DNA from 4 places in the Streptomyces sp. NPDC002309 genome. Region 1 is predicted to be linked to each of the others. Evidence: predicted binding sites of a transcription regulator. Region 1 holds the regulator's gene; each other region holds the start of a gene.
The links. The regulator HrcA, encoded in region 1, represses chaperone genes, less so after heat shock. The targets are predictions, from matches to a motif close to TTNGCACTCNGNNNNNCNGAGTGCNAA.
Positions count from the first base shown of each region.

Region 2: the regulator HrcA is predicted to act here: its motif matches at 1,207-1,233, upstream of ACWCPM_RS20490 (FmdB family zinc ribbon protein).
Region 3: the regulator HrcA is predicted to act here: its motif matches at 1,393-1,419, upstream of groES (co-chaperone GroES).
Region 4: the regulator HrcA is predicted to act here: its motif matches at 1,076-1,102, upstream of groL (chaperonin GroEL).

Region 1 covers NZ_JBSFCI010000001.1:98,026-100,222, forward strand. The annotation lists gene dnaJ (molecular chaperone DnaJ) at 1-557, opposite strand, end outside; gene hrcA (heat-inducible transcriptional repressor HrcA) at 558-1,574, opposite strand; gene ACWCPM_RS00440 (MBL fold metallo-hydrolase) at 1,815-2,197, shown strand, end outside.
Region 2 covers NZ_JBSFCI010000023.1:93,870-96,066, reverse strand. The annotation lists gene ACWCPM_RS20495 (MFS transporter) at 1-1,041, shown strand, start outside; gene ACWCPM_RS20490 (FmdB family zinc ribbon protein) at 1,244-1,561, shown strand; gene ACWCPM_RS20485 (S-methyl-5'-thioadenosine phosphorylase) at 1,668-2,197, shown strand, end outside.
Region 3 covers NZ_JBSFCI010000012.1:16,028-18,224, reverse strand. The annotation lists gene groL (chaperonin GroEL) at 1-821, opposite strand, end outside; gene groES (co-chaperone GroES) at 938-1,246, opposite strand; gene ACWCPM_RS12670 (polysaccharide deacetylase family protein) at 1,452-2,197, opposite strand, start outside.
Region 4 covers NZ_JBSFCI010000026.1:76,496-78,692, reverse strand. The annotation lists gene ACWCPM_RS22320 (MoaD/ThiS family protein) at 1-254, shown strand, start outside; gene ACWCPM_RS22315 (cold-shock protein) at 709-912, shown strand; gene groL (chaperonin GroEL) at 1,264-2,197, shown strand, end outside.

The DNA of each region.
Region 1 (2,197 bases):
CAGGGGCGCGAGGTCATGACCTGGCCCAGGAAGGACCGCGTGACCTGCGACACCTCACCGCGGCCGCGGCACATGTCGCACGTCTGCGCCGCCGTACCCGGCGCCGCGCCCTCGCCGCTGCACGTGGAGCAGACGACGGCCGTGTCGACCTGGATGTCCTTCGTCGTGCCGAAGGCCGCCTCGTCCAGCTCGATCTCGATACGGATCATCGCGTCCTGGCCGCGGCGGGTGCGCGAGCGCGGCCCGCGCTGCGACGCCGTGCCGAAGAACGCGTCCATGATGTCCGAGAAGTTGCCGAAGCCGCCCGCGCCGAAGCCGCCCGCGCCGGCCGCGCCCGCCTGGGACAGGGGGTCGCCGCCGAGGTCGTAGACCTGCTTCTTCTGCGGGTCCGAGAGCACCTCGTAGGCGGCGTTGATCTCCTTGAACCGCTCCTGGGTCTTCGGATCCGGATTGACGTCCGGATGCAGCTCGCGTGCGAGTCGCCGGAAGGCCTTCTTGATCTCTTCCTGCGACGCGTCGCGGCGTACGCCGAGGACGGCGTAGTAGTCCGTGGCCACTCAGGACTCCGCCAGGATCTGTCCGACGTACCGTGCCACTGCGCGTACCGCTCCCATCGTTCCCGGGTAATCCATGCGGGTCGGTCCGACCACGCCGAGCTTGGCAACCGCCTCGCCGCCCGAACCGTAGCCCACCGACACCACCGAGGTGGAGTTGAGTCCCTCATGGGCATTCTCGTGCCCGATGCGCACGGTCATGCCCGAATCCTTCGCCTCGCCAAGCAACTTGAGGAGTACCACCTGCTCCTCGAGCGCCTCCAGCACGGGCCGGATGGTGAGGGTGAAGTCATGTCCGAAGCGGGTGAGATTGGCCGTACCGCCGATCACCAGCCGCTCCTCCGTCTCCTCGACCAGCGTCTCCAGCAGGGTGGCGAGCACCGTCTGGACCGTGCCGCGGTCCTCCGCCTCGAACGCCTCGGGCAGATCCTGCACCAGTTGCGGCACATCCGTGAAACGGCGGCCCGCGACCCGGCTGTTCAGCCGCGCCCGCAGATCCGCCAGCGATGCCTCGCCGAACGGCGCCGGGCAGTCGACCATCCGCTGCTCGACCCGCCCGGTGTCCGTGATCAGTACCAGCATCACGCGCGCGGGTGCCAGCGACAGCAGCTCCACGTGCCGCACGGTGGAGCGGGTCAGCGACGGGTACTGCACGACCGCGACCTGCCGTGTGAGCTGCGCGAGCAGCCGCACCGTGCGGGTCACCACGTCGTCCAGGTCGACGGCGCCGTCGAGGAAGTTCTGGATCGCGCGCCGCTCGGGCGCGGTCAGCGGCTTGACCTCGGCCAGCTTGTCCACGAAGAGCCGGTAGCCCTTGTCGGTGGGGATGCGCCCGGCGCTGGTGTGCGGCTGGGCGATGAACCCCTCGTCCTCCAGCGCCGCCATGTCGTTGCGGACCGTCGCCGGGGAGACGCCGAGGCTGTGCCGTTCGGTGAGCGCCTTGGAGCCGACCGGCTCCTCCGTACCGACGTAGTCCTGGACGATCGCGCGCAGTACCTGCAGCCGCCGTTCACTGAGCATCCGCGCGCACCTCCAGTACGTCGTCCCTGGGCGCTCCCCCTGGCACTCTTCGCACGCGAGTGCCAGCCTTACCGGCCCAGTGTACGGCCGTCGGGTACACCCCGGGCAAGGCCGGTCCTGCCACGTCGTGCCGGACGGGGCGGGCGGCGTGCCCGGTCCGCCCTGTCCTCATGCTCGCGAATCGGGACGCTTCGCCCTGCGGGCAGGCGCGAACGCCCCGACAGGGCCTAGCGTCGCCGTATGGGCGTGACTTGGGAAGAGGTGGGCTGGGAGAGGCTCACGACAGGAGTCGGGCGATGCCGGCTGCCCCGGTGGGACTGCACCGTGGGGCTGGTGGCCGGCGAGGGCGCGGCGCTGCTGATCGACGCGGGGTCGAGCCTCGCCGAGGGGGCGGCGCTGCGGGCTCGGGCGGAGGCGCTCGCCGGGCACCGTGTGACCCATCTCGCGCTCACGCACCCCCACTTCGACCACGTCCTCGGCGCGGCGGCGTTCGCGGGGGCCGAGGCCTTCGGCGCGGCCGGCGCGGAGACCGTGCTCGGCGGCGGGCCGGGCCGGGAGGAACTGCGCGCGGACGCCGTCCGCCACGGCCTCGACGCCGCGTCCGCCCGGGAGGCGGCGGACAC
Region 2 (2,197 bases), on a different contig from region 1:
GCCGACCGCTTCGGGCAGCGTGCCGTACTGCTCCCCGGCGTGCTGGTGCACACCTTGGCGGGCCTCACCCTGACGGCACTCGCACTGGCGGACGCCCCCCTGTGGGCGCTGTTCGCGGCGGCCGTGCCCACCGGCGCCTCGGTCCCGCAGATCGGGCCCATGGTGCGAGCACGCTGGGGCGTGAAGCTCCAGGGCTCCCCCCTGATGCCCACGGCGGCGGCGTTCGAGTCCGTCACCGACGAGCTGACCTTCGTGGTCGGCCCGCTGCTGGCCACGGCCCTGTGCACCACCGTCGACCCGGCGGCCGGCCTGGTGACCGAGGCCGCGCTCACTTTGGTGGGCGGCCTGCTGTTCGCCGCGCAGAAACGCACGCAGCCGAAGGTCGGCGGCGACGGGCACGCGCGCGTGGAGCACGCCTCGGCACTGCGCGTCCCCGGGGTGCGGGTGCTGGCCGTCGCGTTCCTCGGCATCGGCACCGTCTTCGGCGGCATGCAGGTGTCGCTGGCCGCGTTCACCGAGTCGATCGGCGAGCCCGGCCTCAACGGCGTCCTGTACGGAACCTTCGCCGCGGGCAACATGCTGTCCGGCATCGTGTGCGGCGCCATCGCCTGGAAGGTGGCCCCTCGGCGCCGCCTGCTCGTCGGTTACGGGGCCCTCGCCCTGGCCGCCGCCGGGCTGTGGGCGGCACAGTCGGTGCTGCTGCTCGCCGCGCTCGGCCTGCTCGTCGGCATCTGCATCGCGCCCACCCTGATCACCGGCTACACCCTCGTGGAGAACCTGGTCCCGGCCGGGGCGCGCACCGAGGCCTTCACCTGGCTGACCGGCGCGGTGGCACTCGGTCAGGCGGGCGCCGTCACGGTCGCCGGACAACTGGAGGACCGCTTCTGGGGCGGCGCCGGATTCCTGGTCCCGACGGGCGGCACGGTGCTCGCGCTGGCGGTCCTGGTGGCACTGCGCTCACGGCTGGCGCCGCCGCGCGTAACCAGAGTGGTCACGCGCGGCGCAGGCCATCGCGAACCTGCCGCGATCGGTGAGATGTGACGTGAGTATGAATTTCCCCGAGGAATACGTCACTGTGACTCCGTCGCCAACGCGACTTCTCACTCGGGCAAGTGCCCTCATGACGGTCAAGCCCTGACCACTGCCCCTGGGCAGGTGATGTACGTTACTTCATTCGCTTGCGGCACGGGTTACTATTGACGACTGTTAGCACTCATCGAGTGAGAGTGCCAGGAGGAAGACAGTGCCGACCTACCAGTACCAGTGCACCGAGTGCGGCCAGGGCCTCGAGGCCGTGCAGAAGTTCACTGACGACGCCCTGACCGTGTGCCCGAACTGCCAGGGACGCCTGAAGAAGGTGTTCTCCGCGGTCGGCATTGTCTTCAAGGGCTCCGGTTTCTACCGGAACGACAGCCGCGGCTCCTCGTCGAGCAGCTCGCCGGCGTCGACCGGATCGTCCTCGACGTCTTCTTCCTCGACGACGTCCTCCTCGTCGTCCTCCACGTCCTCGGACTCGAAGGCGTCGAGCACCGGAAGCTCGTCGAGCACCACCGCCGCCTGAGGCGCGCACACGCTCACGGGACCCCGCCGCTCACGGGCCGGCGGGGTCCTCGGTCTTTCCGGCACCCCTTCCTGCCGCCCCGCCCCCGCCCGCTACTGTGCCGGTCATGGCGAACGCAGAGATCGGTGTAATCGGCGGCTCAGGCTTCTACTCGTTCCTCGACGACGTGACCGAGGTCCAGGTGGACACGCCGTACGGGGCCCCCAGCGACTCCCTCTTCCTCGGTGAGATCGCCGGCCGGCGGGTCGCCTTCCTGCCCCGCCACGGCCGCGGCCACCATCTCCCGCCGCACCGGATCAACTACCGGGCCAATCTCTGGGCGCTGCGGTCGGTCGGCGTGCGCCAGGTGCTCGGCCCCTGCGCGGTGGGCGGGCTGCGCCCCGAGTACGGGCCGGGCACGCTGCTCGTCCCGGACCAGGTCGTCGATCGCACGAAGTCCCGGGCGTCGTCCTACTTCGACGGACTGCCGCTGCCCGACGGCACCGTGCCGAACGTGGTGCACGTGTCGCTGGCCGACCCCTACTGCCCCGCCGGACGGTCGGCCGCCCTGAAGGCCGCGCGCGGACGCGACTGGGAGCCGGTGGACGGCGGTGCGCTCGTGGTGATCGAGGGGCCCCGGTTCTCCACCCGCGCCGA
Region 3 (2,197 bases), on a different contig from region 1:
GTGGCGTTGAAGGTGCCGCGGATCTTGTTCACGACGAGCGTGGAGAGGGCCTCGCCCTCGACGTCCTCGGCGATGATCAGCAGCGGCTTCGAGGCGTTGCTCTGGATGATCTTCTCCAGCAGCGGCAGCAGGTCCGCGATCGCGGAGATCTTGCCCTGGTGGATGAGGATGTACGGGTCGTCGAGGACGGCCTCCATACGCTCCTGGTCCGTCACGAAGTACGGCGACAGGTAGCCCTTGTCGAAGGCCATGCCCTCGGTGAAGTCCAGCTCCAGGCCGAAGGTGTTGGACTCCTCGACGGTGATGACACCGTCCTTGCCGACCTTGTCCATCGCCTCGGCGATCAGCTCGCCGACCTGCTGGTCCTGGGCGGACAGTGCGGCGACGGCGGCGATGTCGGACTTCTCGTCGATCGGGCGGGCGGAGGCCAGCAGCTCGTCGGAGACGGCCTTGACCGCGGCGTCGATGCCCTTCTTCAGGGCGGCCGGGGAGGCGCCGGCGGCGACGTTCCGCAGGCCCTCGCGGACCAGCGCCTGGGCCAGGACGGTCGCGGTGGTCGTACCGTCACCCGCGATGTCGTTGGTCTTGGTCGCCACCTCCTTCACCAGCTGGGCGCCGAGGTTCTCGAACGGGTCCTCGACCTCGACCTCGCGGGCGATGGTGACGCCGTCGTTGGTGATGGTGGGGGCGCCGAACTTCTTGTCGATGACGACGTTGCGGCCACGGGGGCCGATCGTCACCTTCACCGTGTCGGCGAGCTTGTTGACGCCGCGCTCGAGGGCGCGACGGGCGTCCTCGTCGAACTTCAGGATCTTCGCCATGGCAGCGGGAGCCCTCTCGGAAAGTCTGCGGTAAACGAACTGCGCCCCGGGCGCCCGGCTTCGTTAACGGTCGCGGGGGCCAGGGGCGCAGCTCACAACGGTGTGCTGTGGGTGAACTACTTCTCGATGATCGCGAGCACGTCGCGAGCCGAGAGGACGAGGTACTCCTCGCCGTTGTACTTCACCTCGGTGCCGCCGTACTTGCTGTACAGGACGACGTCGCCGACGGAGACGTCGAGCGGAAGGCGGTTGCCCTCCTCGAAGCGGCCCGGGCCCACGGCCAGGACGACGCCCTCCTGGGGCTTCTCCTTGGCGGTGTCCGGAATGACCAGGCCAGAGGCGGTGGTCTGCTCGGCGTCGAGCGGCTGGACCACGATGCGGTCCTCGAGCGGCTTGATGGCAACCTTGGAGCTGGTGGTCGTCACGATCCGACCTCCCCCTTCGGAGATCTCACGGGGTTAACTGTCTGAGGTGGCGACCAGGTGGATCCGTCGTCGCGGGTGCCGGACCTGCCCGTCGCTGTGTTGGCACTCTCCAGTGGGGAGTGCCAGAGCCGAGACTATGACTGCGATTAGCACTCGGTCAAGCGGAGTGCCAATCGGCCGCGGCGCGTCGCCCGGTGCCGCCCCCTCAGAGGTAGTCCTCCAGCCGTCCCACCGTCAGCCCCGCCTCCTGGATGCGGCGGAGCAGGCGGGTCGTGCGGTCGCGGAGCATGGGCTCGGGGGTCTCGGTCGAGGGGAGCGAGACGATGTCGCCGGGACGCAGCCGGGCGGCGCCCTTCGTGAAGGTGAGGTCGGCCGCGCCCATCGTGGCGCGCCACAGGACGATCGCCTTGATGCCGCAGTCCGCGGCGGCCTTCCGGGTCGTCGTGTCGTACGTGCCGTACGGCGGGCGGAACAGGTGCGGGCGGACGCCGAAGCGGGCGCGGAGCTTCTGCTGCTGGCCGCAGATCTCGGCGCGCTGCCCGGCGTACGGCAGTCCGCGCAGGGCGGCGTGGTCGAGGGTGTGGTTCTGGACGCTCGCGCCGACCGAGCGGAGCCGCGCGAAGTGGCCGTACCCGGGGCCGACGACGCTGTCGGTGAGGAACATGCTGACCGGCAGGCGCAGTTCGCGGACCATGTCGACGAAGCGCGGATCCTTCTCGGCGCCGTCGTCGAAGGTGAGGAAGACGACCTTGCGGGCGGTCGGGATGCGGTCGAGGACCGGGGCGAGCCCGTCCACCGGCCGGGCGGGGTGACGTTCGGGCGGGGGCGGCGGGGAGAGCGGCGCGGACAGCCCCCAGCGGCGGTGGGGCGCGGGCTCCGAGGCGGCCGAGCCGGGTGCCGCCCCCACCTCCGCGGACCGCCCGTGCGAACCGTCGGGCAGGGCGCAGCCGG
Region 4 (2,197 bases), on a different contig from region 1:
CGACCATCCTGCGCACCTACACCGGCGGCCGGGCCGAGGTCTCCGCCGAGGGGGCGAACCTCGGTGAGGTCATCGCCGATCTGGAGAAGAACCACACGGGAATCGCCGCCCGGGTCCTGGACGACCAGGGCAAGCTGCGGCGGTTCGTCAACGTCTACGTCGACGACGACGACGTCCGCTTCGAGAAGGGCCTGGAGACGGCCACTCCGGAGGGCGCCGGGGTGTCCATCATCCCGGCGGTCGCCGGCGGCTGAACCGCCCGCCGGACCGAGCGCGCCTTACCCTGAGTAACACCAATTACTCGGTGTTCACGCAATTGCCCCCTCCGTGAGAGAAGCGGAGGGGGCAATTCAATGTGGTTGAGCGCGGTAGAGTTGGGGAACGCGTCGCGGCACCGCATGCCGGACGCATATGAGTTCCGGCTCCGATGCGATGAGAAGTAGCCAAAGTGTGTGGCTCTTTTGCGTCTTTCACTCCTTTTATGGAGCCCGACTTGCCCTGAATCCGGCTGAATTCTCCATAAATAACCGACCGTCGGCGCCCAGATTTCTCGTCCGATTGACCTGTTGCAGACGGCAGTTGGACAGATACATTCAGCCGCGGTCGACGCGTTCCGGCGCACGCCCCTCACAGCGAATGGTGGGCGAGGTCTGACCCGGATCCGCGAAGTGTGGATCTGTGCAAGGGCCAGTAATAGGGGAGTTAGGCATGGCTCAGGGCACCGTCAAATGGTTCAACGCGGAGAAGGGGTACGGCTTCATCGCGGTCGACGGTGGTGCGGACGTCTTCGTCCACTACAGTGCGATCCAGATGGACGGCTACCGGACCCTCGAAGAGGGCCAGCGGGTCGAGTTCGAGATCTCGCAGGGCCAGAAGGGCCCGCAGGCCGACATGGTTCGCCTCAGCGCTTAGCGCGCGACCACCGTATGTGACGTTTCTGTTCGAAGGGCCCGCGCCTCCCCTGGGGGTGCGGGCCCTTCGGCGTGCGCGGCCGAGGGCGGTCGTGACCGAGGGCGGTCGTGGCCTCGGGGCGGGTGCGCGGGCGGCGCGGACCCCGCCCGGATCCGGGGAGGCGCTTGCACTCGGCAGGGGCGAGTGCTAATCATTGGCGTTAGCACTCTGAAGGTGAGAGTGACAAAAAAGGACCGGGTCGGTGAGGCCGCAAGCCGGGTGGGGCAAGGAACCACACGGCAGGCGAGCCGTCCGTCGCGGGCACCAGCGCGGTCCGGAGCAATCCACCCCAGTCCGGGAGGACCACTTCACATGGCCAAGATCATCGCGTTCGACGAGGAGGCACGGCGCGGCCTCGAGCGCGGCATGAACCAGCTCGCGGACGCCGTGAAGGTGACGCTCGGCCCCAAGGGCCGCAACGTCGTCCTCGAGAAGAAGTGGGGCGCCCCCACGATCACCAACGATGGTGTCTCCATCGCCAAGGAGATCGAGCTCGAGGACCCGTACGAGAAGATCGGCGCCGAGCTGGTCAAGGAAGTCGCCAAGAAGACGGACGACGTCGCCGGCGACGGTACGACCACCGCCACCGTTCTCGCCCAGGCGCTGGTCCGCGAGGGCCTGCGCAACGTGGCCGCGGGCGCCAACCCGATGGCCCTGAAGCGCGGTATCGAGAAGGCCGTCGAGGCCGTCTCCGGCGCGCTGCTCGACCAGGCCAAGGAGGTCGAGACCAAGGAGCAGATCGCCTCCACGGCCTCCATCTCCGCCGCCGACACCCAGATCGGCGAGCTCATCGCCGAGGCGATGGACAAGGTCGGCAAGGAAGGCGTCATCACCGTCGAGGAGTCCCAGACCTTCGGTCTGGAGCTGGAGCTCACCGAGGGTATGCGCTTCGACAAGGGCTACATCTCGGCGTACTTCGCCACCGACATGGAGCGCATGGAGGCGGGGCTCGAGGACCCGTACATCCTCATCGCGAACTCCAAGATCTCCAACGTCAAGGACCTGCTCCCGCTCCTGGAGAAGGTCATGCAGTCGGGCAAGCCGCTGCTGATCATCGCCGAGGACGTCGAGGGCGAGGCCCTGTCGACCCTGGTCGTCAACAAGATCCGTGGCACCTTCAAGTCCGTCGCCGTCAAGGCCCCGGGCTTCGGTGACCGCCGCAAGGCCATGCTCGGCGACATCGCCATCCTCACGGGCGGCGAGGTCATCTCCGAGGAGGTCGGCCTCAAGCTGGAGAACGCGACCC